DNA from 2 places in the Halalkalibacter sp. HAAS-P013 genome. Region 1 is predicted to be linked to the other one. Evidence: a T-box and tRNA genes for the amino acid it is inferred to sense, from the RefSeq annotation. Region 1 holds a T-box; the other holds one or more tRNA genes.
The links. The T-box of region 1 lies ahead of alaS (alanine--tRNA ligase). A T-box ahead of a tRNA ligase gene usually reads a tRNA of that ligase, here a tRNA-Ala.

Region 1 (8,504 bases):
TCCATGATCATTCTATTCTTCTTCAGCCTCTTTGGACTGGCCTTCAACCCATTCATTACGGTATCTTTGATGAGTACGGTTATGGTCTTCATACGTCTCGTTATAAATGACTTCTCCATTAAAACGAGCATAGAAGAACAAGTAATCTGTCTCTTCAGGATTCAAAGCAGCTCTAATTGAATCCTTACCTGGGTTAGCAATAGGGCCTATAGGGATTCCTGTATAACGATACGTGTTATAAGGTGAATCAACCTCTAACGCAGCATAGCTCGTCATATATAGGTGCTCACCGAGTGCATAAGAAACAGTCGGGTCTACTTGAAGCATCATGTCTCTATCTAAACGATTGTACAACACTCCAGAAATCAGATAGCGATCCTCTGATTTCTGGGCTTCCCGTTCAATAATCGATGCAAGCGTTAAAATTTCATGAACACTGTATTCACTTTCTTCAAGCTCAGCAGAAAATTCTTCTAGCACACTCTGTGTCCCGCTAAGCATAGCTTCTACTATTGATTGAATAGAAGGGCTCTCATCCATAAAGTCATAACGTGCAGGGAACAAATAGCCTTCTAGTGCATAACGAATGTCCTCTTCTAAAATGTCTTCTGTTAACATTGAGTATTGATCAATTAGCGCTTCTATATACTCTTGATCGGTTAAAACTTCCATAACTTCTTCTTCGTTATGATCCGTTTCACGGGCGATGACCTCAGCTACATCTTCAAGCCATCTCCCTTCAGGTACTGTGAAAACCAACTCAGGTTCTTGTAGTACTCTTCCTTCCTTCAATTCCGCAATAATATCATCCATTGTCATTGAAGTTGAAAGGGCATAGTCTCCAGCTTGGAACCCTGATTCATTTTTATACCGAACATAATAGCGAAACATTGTTCCGTTTCTAACAAGTCCCTCTTCCTCTAATATGGTACCAATCTGATTAGCAGTTGATCCAATTGGAATAGTCACTTGAATTTCCTCTGGGTTATCTGAATCAACAGGCCCTAGCATATTTGTTACAAAGAAATAAGCAATAATTAATGTAATGATACCTATCAAAAATAAACCAATTAAACTAAAAAAGACGATTTTCCTCACAACTCGTGCCTGAGAAACTCGCTCTTCATACAATTCATTTCGTGGTTTTTCGTGTGAATCAGACATCATTCTCCTCCTTCCACCGTTATATTATACTACATTTCGACGAAAGTTAAAGAGAAAAAGCAGTACCCTGGTTTTGGGTACTGCTTTTTCTCGAAAAAATATCGAGTTTTATTCCTCATCTTCTGGCTGGAATGTATTTAACATCTCTTCAACCATTTCCCACTCTTCATCTGTTTCTACAGGGAATAAGGCAATGTCATCTTCTTCACCTTCACGATCTTCATAGCGGAAAGCAAAAACTTCCACTTCTTCTTCATCGTCTTCATCCGCTCCAACAGGCGTCACTAAAATGTATGACTTCTCCGTTGCATCAACATGAAATCTGAATAACTCATCAAAAAGATGCTCGTCCCCATTCTCATCAGGGATTACAATTCGTTCTTTTTCTTGTTCTGTCATTTTGTTTGCACCTCTTGTAATTAGTTAGCTCTAACCTTTATGGTCTAGATACCCTTGTAAGATCATGACTGCAGCCATTTTATCAATAACTTGCTTTCTTTTTTTACGACTCACATCTGCAGAGATGAGCATTTTTTCTGCAGCAACAGTCGTTAAACGCTCATCCCACATCTTTATCGTGCACGAAACATGATTACTTAATGTATCAGCAAACAATTGACTTCGTTCACCACTAGGGCCAATCGACCCGTTCATATTTTTGGGCAATCCTATTACTATCGTGTCGACGCCATGTTCTTTAACAAGGTTGGCAATGGCTTGAAAATCCTTGTCTTCTTCATTCTCTTCACGTCTAAGAGTCGTTAACCCTTGTGCAGTCCACCCAAGTTCATCACTTAAAGCGACTCCTATTGTTTTAGTTCCAACATCTAATCCGAGTGCTCTCATCCATTCTCCTTACGGTGCTGTGATAGATAGGATTTCACTAACTCTTCAATTAGTTCATCACGTTCTAGCTTACGAATGAGTGTCCGCGCATCCTTGTGACGCGGAATATACGCAGGATCTCCTGAAAGTAAATAGCCAACAATTTGGTTAATGGGGTTATAGCCTTTCTCCTCTAGTGACTCATATACAGAAAGGAGCACCTCTTGGACATCAACATCAACCGTGTCATCATGAAAATTAAATTGCATCGTTTTGTCCATAGAGCTCATCACAAACACCTCTTTCATTCATTGCTACCTCAAAAATCTTCGTAGATTTTTAAGGTAGCTTGTCTTTTTCCATTGTACACCATTAAAGTACAATTAGGAAATTGTATTTACATATTCTTCTACAAATGCTAAAGCCGCCTCTAGCTGTGCCGGGTTTTTCCCACCTGCTTGCGCCATATCAGGACGACCGCCGCCGCCGCCGCCGCAGCGGGTCGCCACTTCTTTTACTAATTTCCCAGCGTGGAATCCTTTATCTAGCAGATCCTTCGTTACGCCAGCTACAATGTTAACTTTTTCGCCAGATACTGCACCTAAGACAATGATACCAGAAGACAAATCTTGTTTTAACGTATCAACAATCCCACGTAACCCATCCATATCTGCTGCATCGACTTTCTTTGTTAAAACTGTAACTCCGTTAATTTCAACCGCTTCATTAACGAGATTCCCAGCTTCCATATTACCCAATTTTGCTGTTAATGATTCATTTTCTCGTTGTAAATCACGAATTTGTTGCTGTGTTGCTTCTACCCTAGCAGGTACATCTTGAACTCGTTTCACTTTCAAGTTCGCTGCAACATCCTTCAACAACTGAATCTGTCCATTCATATGCTCATAGGCACCCTTGCCGGTAACTGCCTCAATACGGCGTACCCCTGCACCAATCCCTGATTCTGAAACTAACTTAAACAACCCAATTTCAGCTGTGTTGCGAACATGACAACCACCACAAAGCTCTAAGCTATAATCTCCTACTTTTACAACACGGACCGTTTCTCCGTATTTTTCACCGAATAAAGCCATGGCTCCCATTTCTTTGGCTTCATCTAATTTCTTTAGAGAAATGTCCACAGAGAGCGCATTCCATATTTGCTCATTTACGATTTCCTCTACTTTTGTCATTTCTTCAGGTGTTACTTGACCAAAGTGAGAGAAATCAAAGCGCAAGCGGTCTTCAGAAACTAACGATCCAGCCTGATTGACATGTGCACCAAGAACATCTTTTAAAGCTTGGTGTAATAAGTGAGTAGCCGTATGGTTTTTCACAATGGAAATTCTCTCTGTTTCTTCAACAATACAAGTAACATTTGTTCCTTTTTCAAGCACCCCCTCCTTTACTTGAACCGTATGAAGGTGTTGGCCATTTGGTGCTTTTGTTACAGCCGTGACCTCTGCAAGAAGGTTTTCACCACAGATTGTTCCTGTATCTGCTACTTGTCCTCCACTTTCTGCATAAAATGGGGTTTTATTTAAAATGACTTGTGCTGTATTACCTGCTGAGACATTGTCCGTTAGTTCTTTTTCAAAAACAATCACTTCCACTTTCGACTCAGATTTCAACTGATCGTATCCAACAAATGTGCTTTCGGTCGTAATTTGTCCAAGCACTTCATCTTGAACTTGCATAGAACCAGATTCTTGACGTGCTGAACGAGCACGCTCACGTTGACCTTCCATTTCACGTTCAAAACCTTCACGATCAATTTCTAATCCTTTTTCTTGAACGTATTCTTCTGTTAAATCAACCGGGAAACCGTATGTATCATATAAACGGAACACATCTGCCCCATCAATGACTTTCTTCCCTGACTGAGCAGCATCATTAAGAACCTTTTCAAGGATTGACAACCCTTCATTTAACGTTTCATGAAAACGTTCCTCTTCATTTTTAATTACTTTTTGAACAAACTCTGTTTTCTCTTTTACTTCTGGGTAGAAATCTACCATAATTTCACCAACAACCGGTACAAGTTCATACATAAATGGTCTGTGGATCGAAATTAGCTTTGCATAACGAACCGCACGGCGTAATAACCTTCTAAGAACATAGCCACGACCTTCATTTGAAGGGAGTGCCCCATCCGTCACAGCAAATGTTACCGTACGTACATGATCAGCTATCACTTTAAATGCGACATCCGTTTCTTTATCTTTCCCGTATTTCAGCCCAGAAATTTCTTCTGTCGCTTGAATAATCGGGAGAAATAAATCTGTCTCAAAGTTTGTAGGTGTATCTTGAATAACAGAAACCATTCGCTCAAGACCCATACCAGTATCAATATTTTTCTTTGGAAGTGGTGTATAGCTTCCATCTGGATTGTGGTTAAATTGAGAGAAAACAAGGTTCCATACTTCTAAATAACGTTCATTTTCTCCTCCAGGGTAAAGTTCAGGATCTGTATCATCATTTCCATAACTTGGTCCACGATCGTAGAATATTTCCGTATTCGGGCCACTTGGTCCTTCGCCAATATCCCAGAAGTTTCCCTCTAGTCGAATGATACGTTCTTCTGGAATACCAATTTTTTCTTTCCAATAATCATAAGCTTCATTATCTTCAGGATGAACCGTTACAGATAATTTCTCTGGATCGAAGCCAACCCATTTTTCACTCGTTAAAAACTCCCACGCCCACTCAATTGCTTCTTCCTTAAAATAATCACCAATCGAAAAGTTACCAAGCATTTCAAAAAATGTGTGATGACGCGCTGTCTTCCCCACATTTTCAATGTCATTTGTACGGATTGATTTTTGCGCATTCGTAATTCGTGGATTTTCAGGAATGACTCGTCCATCAAAATATTTCTTTAATGTTGCTACACCACTATTAATCCAAAGCAAGGAAGGATCTTCATGCGGTACTAAAGATGCACTAGGTTCAATGTCATGCCCTTTTTCTTTGAAAAAGTCTAAATACATTTGTCTAACTTGAGCAGATGTTAGTTTTTTCATTTTGGTCTCTCCTTATTATGTAAATGGTTTTAAAACAAATAAAAAAACCCCAATCCCAAAAAGGGACGAGAGTTTATCACGCGGTACCACCCTAATTATAGACATTTATCATTGTCTATCACTTAAACACCTTAACGCGGCTTAACGTCAGAGATTATCTGCACTCAGGAGTAGCCTTCTGAAACCCTTCACACAGTGTACTTTCAGCCAAGGTACACCTCTCTTTAGAGTGGTCTGCTTCATACTCGTTCCTTCAACGTTTTATTGCTGTATGGCTATAACATTAGAATGTTGCCATCGTCATTATAAGCACTTTATGATGCCCTTCTATTATAGAAATCCAACATTCAAATGTCAATCTTTCATAAAATGAAAACGAATATGCAGCATTGTAACTTTTCCAATCGCTAAAATAGGTACGGCTACTAACATCCCGAGAAAGCCACCTACTTCGACCCCAACTAAGAGAGCAAGGATGATTAAAGCAGGATGAAGATGAAGTGTCTTCCCAACAATGACTGGAGAAAGGATATTTCCTTCAATTTGCTGAATGACAAAGATTAAGATTATGGTCGCAACCCCCAATTGCCAAGATTGCAAAAATGCAATAATAACAGCTGGGACCGCCCCAATAAAAGGTCCAAAGTAAGGAATTAAATCCATCGCTCCCATGAACAAACCTAGTAAAATTGGATAAGGAACCCCGAGCAACCATAAACCAATTGTAGAAATAATAAATACAGATAATGACACTAACAACTGTCCACGGATGTAACTTCCAAACGTGTGGTCAACGTCTTTAATATATTTCTTTAGTGCATCTCGCCATTTTCTAGGTGTTATATACCAAGATATCCTTCGAATTAAGTCGTGATCCTTTAGGAAAAAGAAAACAAGAAAAGGGATAACGATAAAAGAAAACATTGATTTAATAAGAAAAAGTGCTGCGTTCTCAATCTGATCAAACGCACTTTCTCCCATTTGAACAAGCTGTACTCTCCACTCCTGTGTTTGAGCTTGTAACGGTGCAGGAAGAGTATTAATGTATCTTTGGAGTCTCTCTGTTTCTCTTTCTATCTCACGAATTTGTGCTGGTATTGTTTCAAATGCATGATGAATCTGTTTGATAAATGACGGAAGTCCTATCGTTAAAAAGAATCCTAATATAAAAACAATTAAAAAGAAAATAATTAGTACAGCAAATGGTCGTGATAATCCAGAATCATGCAGCCGTTCTACTAAAGGGTGAAGTAAATAAGTAAGAAGCGCAGCAATCCCAACAGGTAGCGCAAGTGCTCTAAACATCGCTCCAATAGGAGATAACAATGGCGCAAGCTGAACGAACATATAGATGATCAGTAGTGTAAGTAACGTGAAAATAAGTCGATACATCCACTTCTTCTCGTTTTCCATTATATACACCCCCCAACTTATATTTTGTGCAAGCATTTTATATCCATACAACTTGCACGCATAAAAAAAGAGAGCGAACATCACCTAAAGTTGATTAGGTTCGTACAACCCTCCTTTACTTCTATTTTCGACATGCTCGCTTTTGTATTATTTGTTTGACTACATACCAATTTGAAGGTCTTCGTCTTCAAACAAATCATCCAACGAGCTTAATGAACCATCTTCTTCCACTTGGTGCATCGACAATCTTCCTTTTAATAAACTCATCTCTACAAAACAGTTCCAGCAATAATATTGGTTCGTACCGATCTTTCCGATATCTTTGCTCTTACAATTTGGACAATGCATGGTAAAAAGACTCCCTTCTATTCTAGAGACTACTGAAAGAGGTCATTTTTTCTTTTTTTCAGTAGCCCCTTACTATAAGCGATCCTGACGTTATAGGTTAAACCTGCTATAAATGGTTATCATAGCAGGCCCCCCACATCACGCAAAGCCAATGCAAGTTTTTAACAGGTACTGAAAAAAGATTTGTTTGCCTTTTACAGTCGTTTCTATTCGTTTAGAATGGCTCGCCCTCCAGCAATGGTTAGCTTAGAATCACTTTTCACAACTCTTCGCCCTTCTACTAGATCGGCTACCAATCCTTCCGTTACTTCATACCCTACAATCGTGCCCACTTCTTCCAAGAAATATACGTCCTCAAGCAGTCCTAACTTTTCTCCTTCTGCTGTTAATAACGCTGTACCATGAAGACGGTGCTTTCCGTGTTTTAAATGAAAAGCTTGTTTTTCCTTTTTAGACAGAGGTTGCAAGGCATGGTAGTCTTTTACCATTACACCATCCGTTCCAATATTAGTTATGTTCTCTACTGGTAAGAATAAGTGTTTTGTAAACCATCCTTTTGGATCGACAAGAAATCCTGTTACTGCTCCATTTTCATAAAACAAATCCAATACATGTCCACATTCTTTTCCCGTTGAAAGCGAAAGGACTGGTAATCCTTCAACTGTTGAAAAAGTACGCAAAAAAATCGCCACCTTTCCGAACAATCTTAGTGTGTGGCGATTTTTTCTTCATTATGTTGGTTATCTTCTTCCACTTGTCTCGGGCAGTTGTTGTAACTTTTCTTGCAGCATTGAGTTTCGATTCATTTCATCTTTTTGCGTAACGGCCGTGTGTATGGCTTTTAAGTCTCCACATAAGAGAAGAAATTGTTTAGCTCTTGTAATGCCCGTATAGAGCAAATTCCGTCTTAACATTCTTGCATAATTTCTAACAACAGGCATCACAACGATCGGAAACTCACTTCCTTGAGCCTTATGGATTGAACAACAGTACGCATGAGTGATTTGATTTAAATCCTTTTTTAGATAAACAACTTCAGTTCCATCGTAAGAAATCACTAATTGATCCTGCCGCTCTTGATTCTCCTTTGCATAAAAAATACCTACAATTTCACCGCGGTCACCGTTATAGACGTTTTCATCAGGGTTGTTCACTAGTTGTAATACGATATCACCTGTTCGATAAACAACATCACCAAAAGCGATTTCTCGTCTTTGGTCTGTTTTTGGATTGAATAAGTTTTGCAGCATGACATTTAATTCTGTAATACCTGCACTTCCTTTATACATAGGTGCTAGTACCTGAATCTCTTTCGCTGTATACCCTTTTTTCATTGCATTTTCACAAATTTGCGAAACAACTTGCTGGACATGATCAACTTGGCAAGGAAAAAAACGACGATCGGATTGAGGCTCAGGTAAATTGGCAGGCATTGTCCCTTGTTTCATCGAATGAGCAAGCTCGATAATGGACGATCCTTCAGCTTGACGGTAAATGTCCACTAAAGGAACGGTCGGAATGATCGTTGATTCAAGGAAGTCACGTAACACTTGTCCTGGTCCGACAGATGGCAATTGATCTTGATCACCTACTAATACAACCTGCATACCTTTTGGTACTGCCTTTAACAACTGGTTCATTAGCCAAATATCAACCATTGAGCTCTCATCTACAATGAGCAGTTCCCCTTCAAGTTGTTCATGGTCGCCTTTTTCAAATCCACCACTTCCC
Region 2 (8,504 bases), on a different contig from region 1:
CTAGCACACCTATTAAAAAACATATACACAATGCTGCACTGACGATTGCTTTTCCCCCGTCACTCATTGTTCTCCCTCCAAATCATGTTTATCGCTTGTACAAACATTATGACCAGCAACTTGATTTGATATACTTGGTAACTTGTGAGTTTGAGAGGTTTTTATAAAAAATAAAAAACGTACTACTTCGAAGGTTATCCAAACGAAGTGGTACGTATTATTAAATCTTTTATCGTTCTTCATTTCTAATAAAAACTTTACTTAGTCCTTTACTGACTGATAAACGATATTGAACTTGATGATTACGAATCTAGAAATCGTAAAGTACAGTAAACTAGTAGAAACCCGAAATTATAATAAGCTTAACTAACGTTAATCCGCTTCTCTTTAGACAGGCTTGGCAAACTATTAAAGCAATCCTCTAAAATTGCGATATCCTCTTCAGTGACGTTACGCATCCGGCAAACCTTCTGTCTTACAGTATTAGCCCGTATAAGTTTCTCGACATTCTCCCCGTTTATAACAGACGTCACCTTTGTCGCAATATAGACTAGATCTTTGTAAGCTTTATACTTCAATTTAAGGGCGCTAATGTCGAATATAGTGATTATTTCGCGAAGATGTTGTTCAATTCCATAGCATAGTTGGTACGCATACAATTGGCGTTCTGATACTTGAAACATGGTAGACACCTCCTAAGATTGTTACATATATAATTCGACAATCACCTTACTTCTTCCTCTATGGACATTGCAGGAAAATAGTACTTTCTTATGTCTTAAAGTATTACAGGCTAAAATAAAACAACAACACACAAGTCATCGACTTAGAAAAGTTGATCTAACGGTTGTTACCACCTTTTTCGGTTTACTAATTCGTCCGGTTCCACAACCTAGTCAAACCAAAAAATCAACCATAAAAAAATCCATCTCTGGTTAGACCAGAAATGGATTTTTTAGATGGAGCATAACGGGATCGAACCGATGACCTCTTCGCTGCCAGCGAAGTGAGAGCATTTCCCTTTAATTCCTTATTAGTCTTGAAACCCTTCTACAGTAAGGCTTTATACTGATTTCAGATTACCGTTTTATCCTCCAGTACTTTTGCTTAATGTTCAGTTCGTGACCACGGGAGTGACCAAGAAATTTAAGTAGCATAAAGTTTTGTGAGGTATGTAATATTCTTAAATCAATATTTGCAGCTTTGTTTCCGTACACAGTTTGGTTGTACTGCGCAGCTAATGCCTTACTTTTAGTGGTTGTTCTTCTTTAATATAAGCTACCTTTACTTAAAGCTCAAATTTTAATCCCCTCTATAAATGTTATTAAAATTAAAGTATAATGTAACCACGGTTACATCAATAGGAGGTGAAATATTGATTAGTTGGCTACACCTCACTTATAAAATTCCTAGAAAGCCTAGTTCTCCAAGAGTAAAAGTCTGGAGGAAGCTAAAAAGTTTAGGGGCTTTTCATTTACATGATGCTATATGGCTTTTACCTAAAAATGCTTATACATATGAACAATTTCAATGGTTAACTGTTGAGATTAAGGATTTAGGCGGAGAAGCCACTATGTGGGAATCACAACTTCACTTTGGATTATCTGATAAGGAAATAAGTCAGATGTTCATTGAACAAATCAATGAAGGTTATATTGAACTTCTAAAACAACTGGATGAAGAAAACATTGATTTGGTTTCTTTGGCAAAGAAATACCAACGGATAAAAAGAATTGATTATTTCAATTCCCCGTTGGAATTAAAAGTACGTGAAAAAATAATACAACGAAGGAGTGAATTAAAATGAAGTGGGTTACATGGGAAAACATCGGAGTAGACCGTATGGCTTGTTGTTGGTTAATTAAAAAGTATATTGATCAAGAAGCTGAATTTATTTTTATCCCTGAAGGCGAACAAGAAATTCCTGATAATACAAGGGGATTTGATATTCCAGGGGCAGAGTTTTCTCACAGAAATGGACGATGTTCATTTTATTCTTTCATAGAAGATTACAACTTAGAAGATCCCGTCCTAAAAAAAATTGCTCTAATTGTAGATGAAGCAGATACGGTACAAGAAGTTTTTTTAGAGCCTGTTGCACCCGGTCTTGATTTTATTTGTGATGGAATTAGCCTAAATAGTAAGGATGATTATGAGGCTTTAGAAAAAGGATTTATTATTTATGACGCTTTATACGCAATGATAAAAAGAAATAATTATTTATAATGGGAGAGAAAAAAAGTGGAGAAACCTAGTTTATGGAACATTTTTTGGACCTACATCCTTATTGGATTACAGGGATGGGGTGGTCCTGCTGCACAAATACAAGTCATACATGAGCACGCGGTAGAAAAGAAAAAATGGATCGATAATGAGCGATTTCGAGATGCCTTTGCTGTATGTGGGATGTTACCAGGACCAGAGGCAGCTGAACTTTGTATGTATGTTGGATATAGACAACGCGGTTATTTAGGTGGTCTTTTAGCAGGATTAGGATTTATGTTACCTAACTTCTTCTTAATCACCATTTTGGCTTGGGCTTACTTTCAATATGCAGCTACTTCGGATGTTGCTCAAGGTTTATTATATGGTGTTAAGCCGGCGATGGTAGCAATTGTTTTATTTAGTCTTTATCGAATAGCAAACAAATTTGGCGTATTACAAGACGGAAAGAAAATCTTTATCACTCTTTTCATGTTAACTTTAACGTTTATTACTCAGATTGACTTAATCCTTTTACTATTGGCAATGGGAGTAGTATATATGATACTAGTTCGCTCCTTTAACAATAAAGCATTCAGCGTTAACAGTCTTCCATTTTTAGCAATCGCCTCAGTAGGGACCGCTTCGATACCAACTAGCCTTTCCCTATTATTTTTAAAAATTGGTGCACTTAGCTTTGGCGGAGCATATACGGTTTTAGCATTGTTACAATTTGAAGCTGTTGATAATTATGGCTGGCTAACAACTGAACAATATATTGATGGTTTAGCTATTAATGAATTAACACCAGGTCCGTTAATTATGGTTGCAGCATTTGTTGGTTTTGCAGCATATGGTTTTTGGGGAGCTACACTGGCAACCTTTTTTATCTTTTTACCTGCCTTTTTAGTGGTGTTGTTAGGTGCTCCTTACTTCGATAAAATTAGAGGAAATGCGAAGCTAAAATTATACTTAGCAGGTGTTAGTGCAGCAGTTGTTGGTCTTATTGCTAGTTTCCTAATACGTCTATCTTTAGAAGTCTTTATTGATTGGGGAAGTGTTGTTATTGCTATTGTAATGCTTGGTCTATTGTTCAAATTCAAATGGCAAATCTGGCAAGTATTCCTTTTAGCATTAGCTTTTGGGACTTTAATTATCTTCTTATAACTACTAAAAAATCTGTTCCTTAGGGAGCAGATTTTTTTATTAGTTCTTCAACTAAACTCCGTTTAAGTACATTCTTACACAAATTGACCTAAAAATGAGGATAGTTGTTGCATAGTATGTGTCTACTACGCATTAAAGAGTGATGATGTTTATACCAAATTATGCTTCGTGGGTTGATTAAATTTCCTTACAATAACCCCTCCGTGACCATACAAACAACAGAAAAACAGAATCCCTTCGAAGTGAAGAAATCCTGTTGTATCAACGTTTATGTATGGTGGAGCATAACGGGATCGAACCGATGACCTCTTCGCTGCCAGCGAAGCGCTCTCCCAGCTGAGCTAATGCCCCATATAGAATACTCCTCTATTATAAGATTTTCTATACGGAATGACAAGCTCATATTTTGTTAAAAAATCAAATCTAAAATCCACCAGAACACACCAGCTACCACAGCAATGACCAAAGAGCTTAGTAGACTTTCTAATGTTATTTTTTTATGCTTGACCACATCAAAAATGAGCCAGCCACAAAAAATTGAAAATACAAATACGATCGTAGACATAACAGCCTCTCCTACAAATAAAATCTAAAATAATCATAGCAGAGTCGCGGTTGCTACGGCAAGCCTTTGGCTATACTGTTAGTATGAATTGTAAATAGGAGAGAAACTTTATGCAACAATGGTTATTCATTCGAGCACTTCTTGGACACGTTCCACTTGTCGTAAAGCTTCTTTTCGCCGTAATTGGCTCAGGCGTTCTTGCAGGTGCACTTGTTCACTTGCTAGAACCAGAGAGGTTTTCTACATGGTTTGAGGGAATATGGTGGGCGTTTATAACCGTCTCAACAGTAGGATACGGAGATTTTGTACCAGAATCGACAATTACTAGAGTTGTAGCTATTGTTTTAATTTTTGTCGGAGTTGGGTTTATGACGTTGCTTGTTACTTCTTTTGCTGGTGCAGCTGTCTCCATCAATCAATCAGCAAAAGAGGGGGTCATCTCATTTATTGGTGAAGACCACATTGTTGTCATTGGATGGAATGAGAGAAGCCGCCAATCAATTGAAAACATCCAACTAGCTCTACCACATATAAAAATTGTTTTAATAGATGAAACTTTAGATGAGCTCCCAAAAGAGTTTAAAAATGTCCATTTTGTAAAAGGAAACAGTAGTGAAGACGCTATCTTAAAACAAGCAAATATTTCTCTAGCCCGATCTGTTCTTATTACAGCAAAGCACCAAGGTAGTGAATTTACTGCTGATGCAAGATCCATTCTAACTACACTTGCCGTTAAGGGACAAAACCCTGATGTTTATACTACCGTTGAAATTCTGACAAAGGAACAACTCGCAAATGCAAAGAGAGCTGGAGCTGATAAGTGCGTGGAGTCAACAACACTAACTGGATCCGTACTTACATCAAACCTCCTGCATCAACAAACTAGCGATGTTGTAAATCAATTTCTTGAATACAATGAGAAAAATTTACTAGAATTCAGATTAGTAACAGAAAAGCTTGTTGGAAAGTCTTTTATTGATACACTGCCTATCTTTTATAAAAAAGGATTGCTCGTCATTGGAATAAAAAGAAGCGGGCAAATATTATTTCACCCGCACTCCTCTTTGCTTCTCGAGCCAAATGATGAGTTAATCGTTCTTAAATCTAATAGAGCAACGTAAGTTCCAATTCTTCCACAAGACTTTTTGCAGTCGGCATATATTTTTGGTCAACAGTTGAATCCTTATCGACCGGCTCTTGAAATTGATTAATTGAACTATTATACGCCATTCGAAACAGGCCATTAAAGACATCTGGGTTATCATCTAATCCATCTTGGTACTTATGGTTAAGTAAGAATGGCGTTCCTAATTGAACCGTCACTCCTCGTTGGTCCAATTCTCCATCTAACGCTCTAAAGGGAAGACGTAAGAACGTATAGCCGTCCTCTTCGTCAATTTTATAATCAAAGTATCCATGATCGTATTCCCAACCACCACCGATATCATATCCTAGTGGTTTTAATTTATCTTCTAATTCTTTAAGCTTCATTTCCTTACCTTCAACGGTCGATTGAAGAGCAATCATTACCCTCATCCTTTCACAAACGTTCTAAAATTCACCTATAGATAGTGTCACCAAGGATGACATTTTTATGAGAAACGAAGAAAAAGGACAAAAGTTTACATTTGTTTATCACTTTACATAGCTATTTTATTTTTGTGGAAACTAAAAGGCAAAGCTAAAACATCGGGGTGTAGGAATGGATAAAGATCAAATTGAAGTATATGAAAAAATAAGGACGATGCAGGAACAATTATCACAATTACAAGCGGAGTATTGGCATCAATTTTCTAATTTAGCAACATGGCAATTCTGGTTAATTTTTCTAGTTATGTGTGTTGCACCTTTAGTCGTTTTGTATTTTGTCATTGATAGAAAAAACATATTTCTTCTAGGTTTTTACGGTTTCAATATCCATATATGGTTTAGTTATACTGATATTGTTGGGGTTAGACAAGGTTTATGGGGCTACCCTTATCAACTAATCCCTTTTATTCCTGGTAATTTATCGTTAGATGCTGTACTTATCCCCGTTCTATTTATGTTTGTTTATCAATGGACCTTAAACCACAAGAAAAATTTTTATATCTATTCGATAGGATTATCGCTTTTCTTGTCATTCATCTTTAAACCCATTTTAACTTTGCATCATTTATTTAAATTGCATAATGGCATAAACTTTTTTCACCTGTTCTTGCTTTATTGCATTATCTTCCTCTTATCAAAAATCATTACGAATATCTTCTTAAAAATGCAAAAAAATAGACAATCAGTTTAAAATTGATAAAAAAAGGGGTTGTACCAAAAGGTTTTTGGCCTTTTGGTACAACCTCTAGTCATTACAACTTTAAACCTTGAAAGGGATTCGTTTTCTTCTCCAGGGAAGCGAGTGCCAAACGGAGCCAGTACCGTCTTTTTATCAGCTTTTGATCCAGCCTCTTCCCTTTACTTTAAGCGAGCTTCAAGCTCAGCTTTTTCTTTTTCAAAACCAGGTTTTCCTAATAAAGCAAACATATTCTTCTTGTATGCTTCTACACCCTCTTGGTCAAATGGATTTACACCAAGTAAGTATCCACTGATGCCCACTGCTTTTTCAAAGAAGTATACAAGATAGCCAAAGTAGTACTCATTTAATTCAGGAACGTTGACGATTAAATTAGGTACGCCTCCGTCTGTATGAGCAAGCATCGTTCCTTGGAACGCTTTTTTATTAACGAAATCCATTGTTTGGCCTGCTAGGTAATTTAGGCCGTCTAAATCACTTGCTGCTTCCTCAATCGTTACATGCTCACGTACGTTTTCAACGTTAATAATCGTTTCAAAAAGGTCACGGCGACCATCTTGAACATATTGACCCATTGAATGAAGATCTGTAGAGAAATCAACAGACGCAGGATAGATCCCTTTGCCGTCTTTCCCTTCGCTTTCACCAAATAATTGCTTCCACCACTCAGAAACAAAGTGAAGAGAAGGCTCGTAGTTCACCATTAATTCGATTGTTTTTCCTTTGTTGTAAAGGGCATTACGAACAACCGCATATTGATACGATTCATTTTCAGCTAGATTAGGATTAGAGAAGTCCTCACTTGCTGCTTCTGCACCTTTCATCATTGTTTCAATATCTAAACCGCTAACTGCAATTGGAAGCAAGCCAACAGCAGTTAAAACAGAGAAACGGCCACCGACATCATCTGGAACGACAAATGTTTCGTACCCTTCTTCTGTAGCAAGCGTTTTAAGAGCTCCTTTTGCACGGTCAGTTGTTGCATAAATACGCTTACGAGCTTCTTCTACTCCATATTTCTTTTCTAAATAATCACGGAAAATACGGAATGCGATAGCTGGTTCTGTTGTTGTACCTGATTTCGAAATAACATTAACTGAAACATCTTTTCCTTCAATAAGAGCAAGTAAATCTTTCACATAAGTTGAACTAATGTTTTGTCCAACAAAGAAAACTTGCGGGGTTTTACGCTCTTCTTTTGAAAGGTTATTATAGAATGAATGGTTTAATGCTTCAATCGCAGCACGTGCTCCTAAATAAGAACCACCAATTCCAATAACGAGTAACACATCAGAATCGCTTTGGATTTTTTCAGCAGCTGCTTGGATGCGTGAAAATTCTTCACGATCATAATTTTTCGGAAGGTCGATCCATCCTAGATAGTCACTTCCAGCTCCTGTTTTATTATGTAATGCCTCATGCGCAGCTGTTACAGCATCTTGCATGTAATCAACTTCATGTTGATTAAAAAACGTTAATGCTTTGGTATAGTCGAAACGAACTTTTTCCATCTTTCAGCCTCCATACTATAATCTTATTCTCTTTCACTTTATCTAAAGCTTTAGAAAGAATCAAGCACTGAATATAAAGAAAATTAAGAAATATGATAAATTTAACAATTTCGTTAAGATAAGTGGGAACTCCAAGGAGAAAAGCCTCTCCTTGGTGCTAAAATGTAATTTATGGGAACTTTATAGTGCAACTGTCAATATGTTTGTTACATCTTCTTTTTCTAAAGACTTAAAGTTTCCAAACTTCCCACGATTTGAAGCAAGTGTCGCCATTTTTTCAATCTGACTATCATCTATATCGTAATCGGCTAAACGATTTGGGGCACCTAGTGACGTCCAGAATGCCGATAATTTATTAATCCCTTCAAGAGCAATTTCTTGATCTGATTTGCCTTCCGTATCTACACCTAAAACCCGAGTTGCAAGTTGCACATGACGACTAATACGCTCATCTATTGTGTAACGTAACCAATGTGGCAATAAAATCGCCAATCCTCCCGCATGAGGGATATCATAAACCGCAGATACAGCGTGCTCCATATTATGTGTAGCCCAATCACCGCGCAAACCCATTTGCGTGATGCCATTAAGAGCCATTGTTCCACAATAAAGAATTGTTTCACGATACTCTTCATTACTTAAGTCTTCAAGTAGTTTTGGAGCTGTCTCCATAACAGTTAGTAAAATCGATTCCATAATTCGATCTTGTAATAACGTGTTCTCCGCCTTATGGAAATAAGCTTCAATAACGTGACTCATCATATCAACGATT

Region 2: it encodes a tRNA-Ala, which carries the amino acid that the T-box ahead of alaS (alanine--tRNA ligase) is inferred to sense. The anticodon was not compared.

The regions. Positions count from the first base shown of each region.
Region 1 covers NZ_JBWQTU010000009.1:64,993-73,496, forward strand. The annotation lists gene mltG (endolytic transglycosylase MltG) at 13-1,164, opposite strand; gene AC1FXP_RS13455 (DUF1292 domain-containing protein) at 1,273-1,563, opposite strand; gene ruvX (Holliday junction resolvase RuvX) at 1,594-2,010, opposite strand; gene AC1FXP_RS13465 (IreB family regulatory phosphoprotein) at 2,007-2,279, opposite strand; gene alaS (alanine--tRNA ligase) at 2,373-5,012, opposite strand; T-box leader at 5,071-5,278, opposite strand; gene AC1FXP_RS13475 (AI-2E family transporter) at 5,367-6,425, opposite strand; gene AC1FXP_RS13480 (hypothetical protein) at 6,585-6,773, opposite strand; gene AC1FXP_RS13485 (PRC-barrel domain-containing protein) at 6,980-7,453, opposite strand; gene recD2 (SF1B family DNA helicase RecD2) at 7,514-8,504, opposite strand, start outside.
Region 2 covers NZ_JBWQTU010000014.1:116,239-124,742, reverse strand. The annotation lists gene AC1FXP_RS18535 (hypothetical protein) at 363-683, opposite strand; gene AC1FXP_RS18530 (Chromate resistance protein ChrB) at 1,376-1,807, shown strand; gene AC1FXP_RS18525 (chromate resistance protein ChrB domain-containing protein) at 1,804-2,226, shown strand; gene chrA (chromate efflux transporter) at 2,242-3,369, shown strand; tRNA gene AC1FXP_RS18515 (tRNA-Ala) at 3,645-3,720, opposite strand; gene AC1FXP_RS18510 (hypothetical protein) at 3,779-3,934, opposite strand; gene AC1FXP_RS18505 (potassium channel family protein) at 4,045-5,055, shown strand; gene AC1FXP_RS18500 (YugN-like family protein) at 5,039-5,461, opposite strand; gene AC1FXP_RS18495 (CBO0543 family protein) at 5,637-6,215, shown strand; gene AC1FXP_RS18490 (glucose-6-phosphate isomerase) at 6,383-7,732, opposite strand; gene AC1FXP_RS18485 (iron-containing alcohol dehydrogenase) at 7,913-8,504, opposite strand, start outside.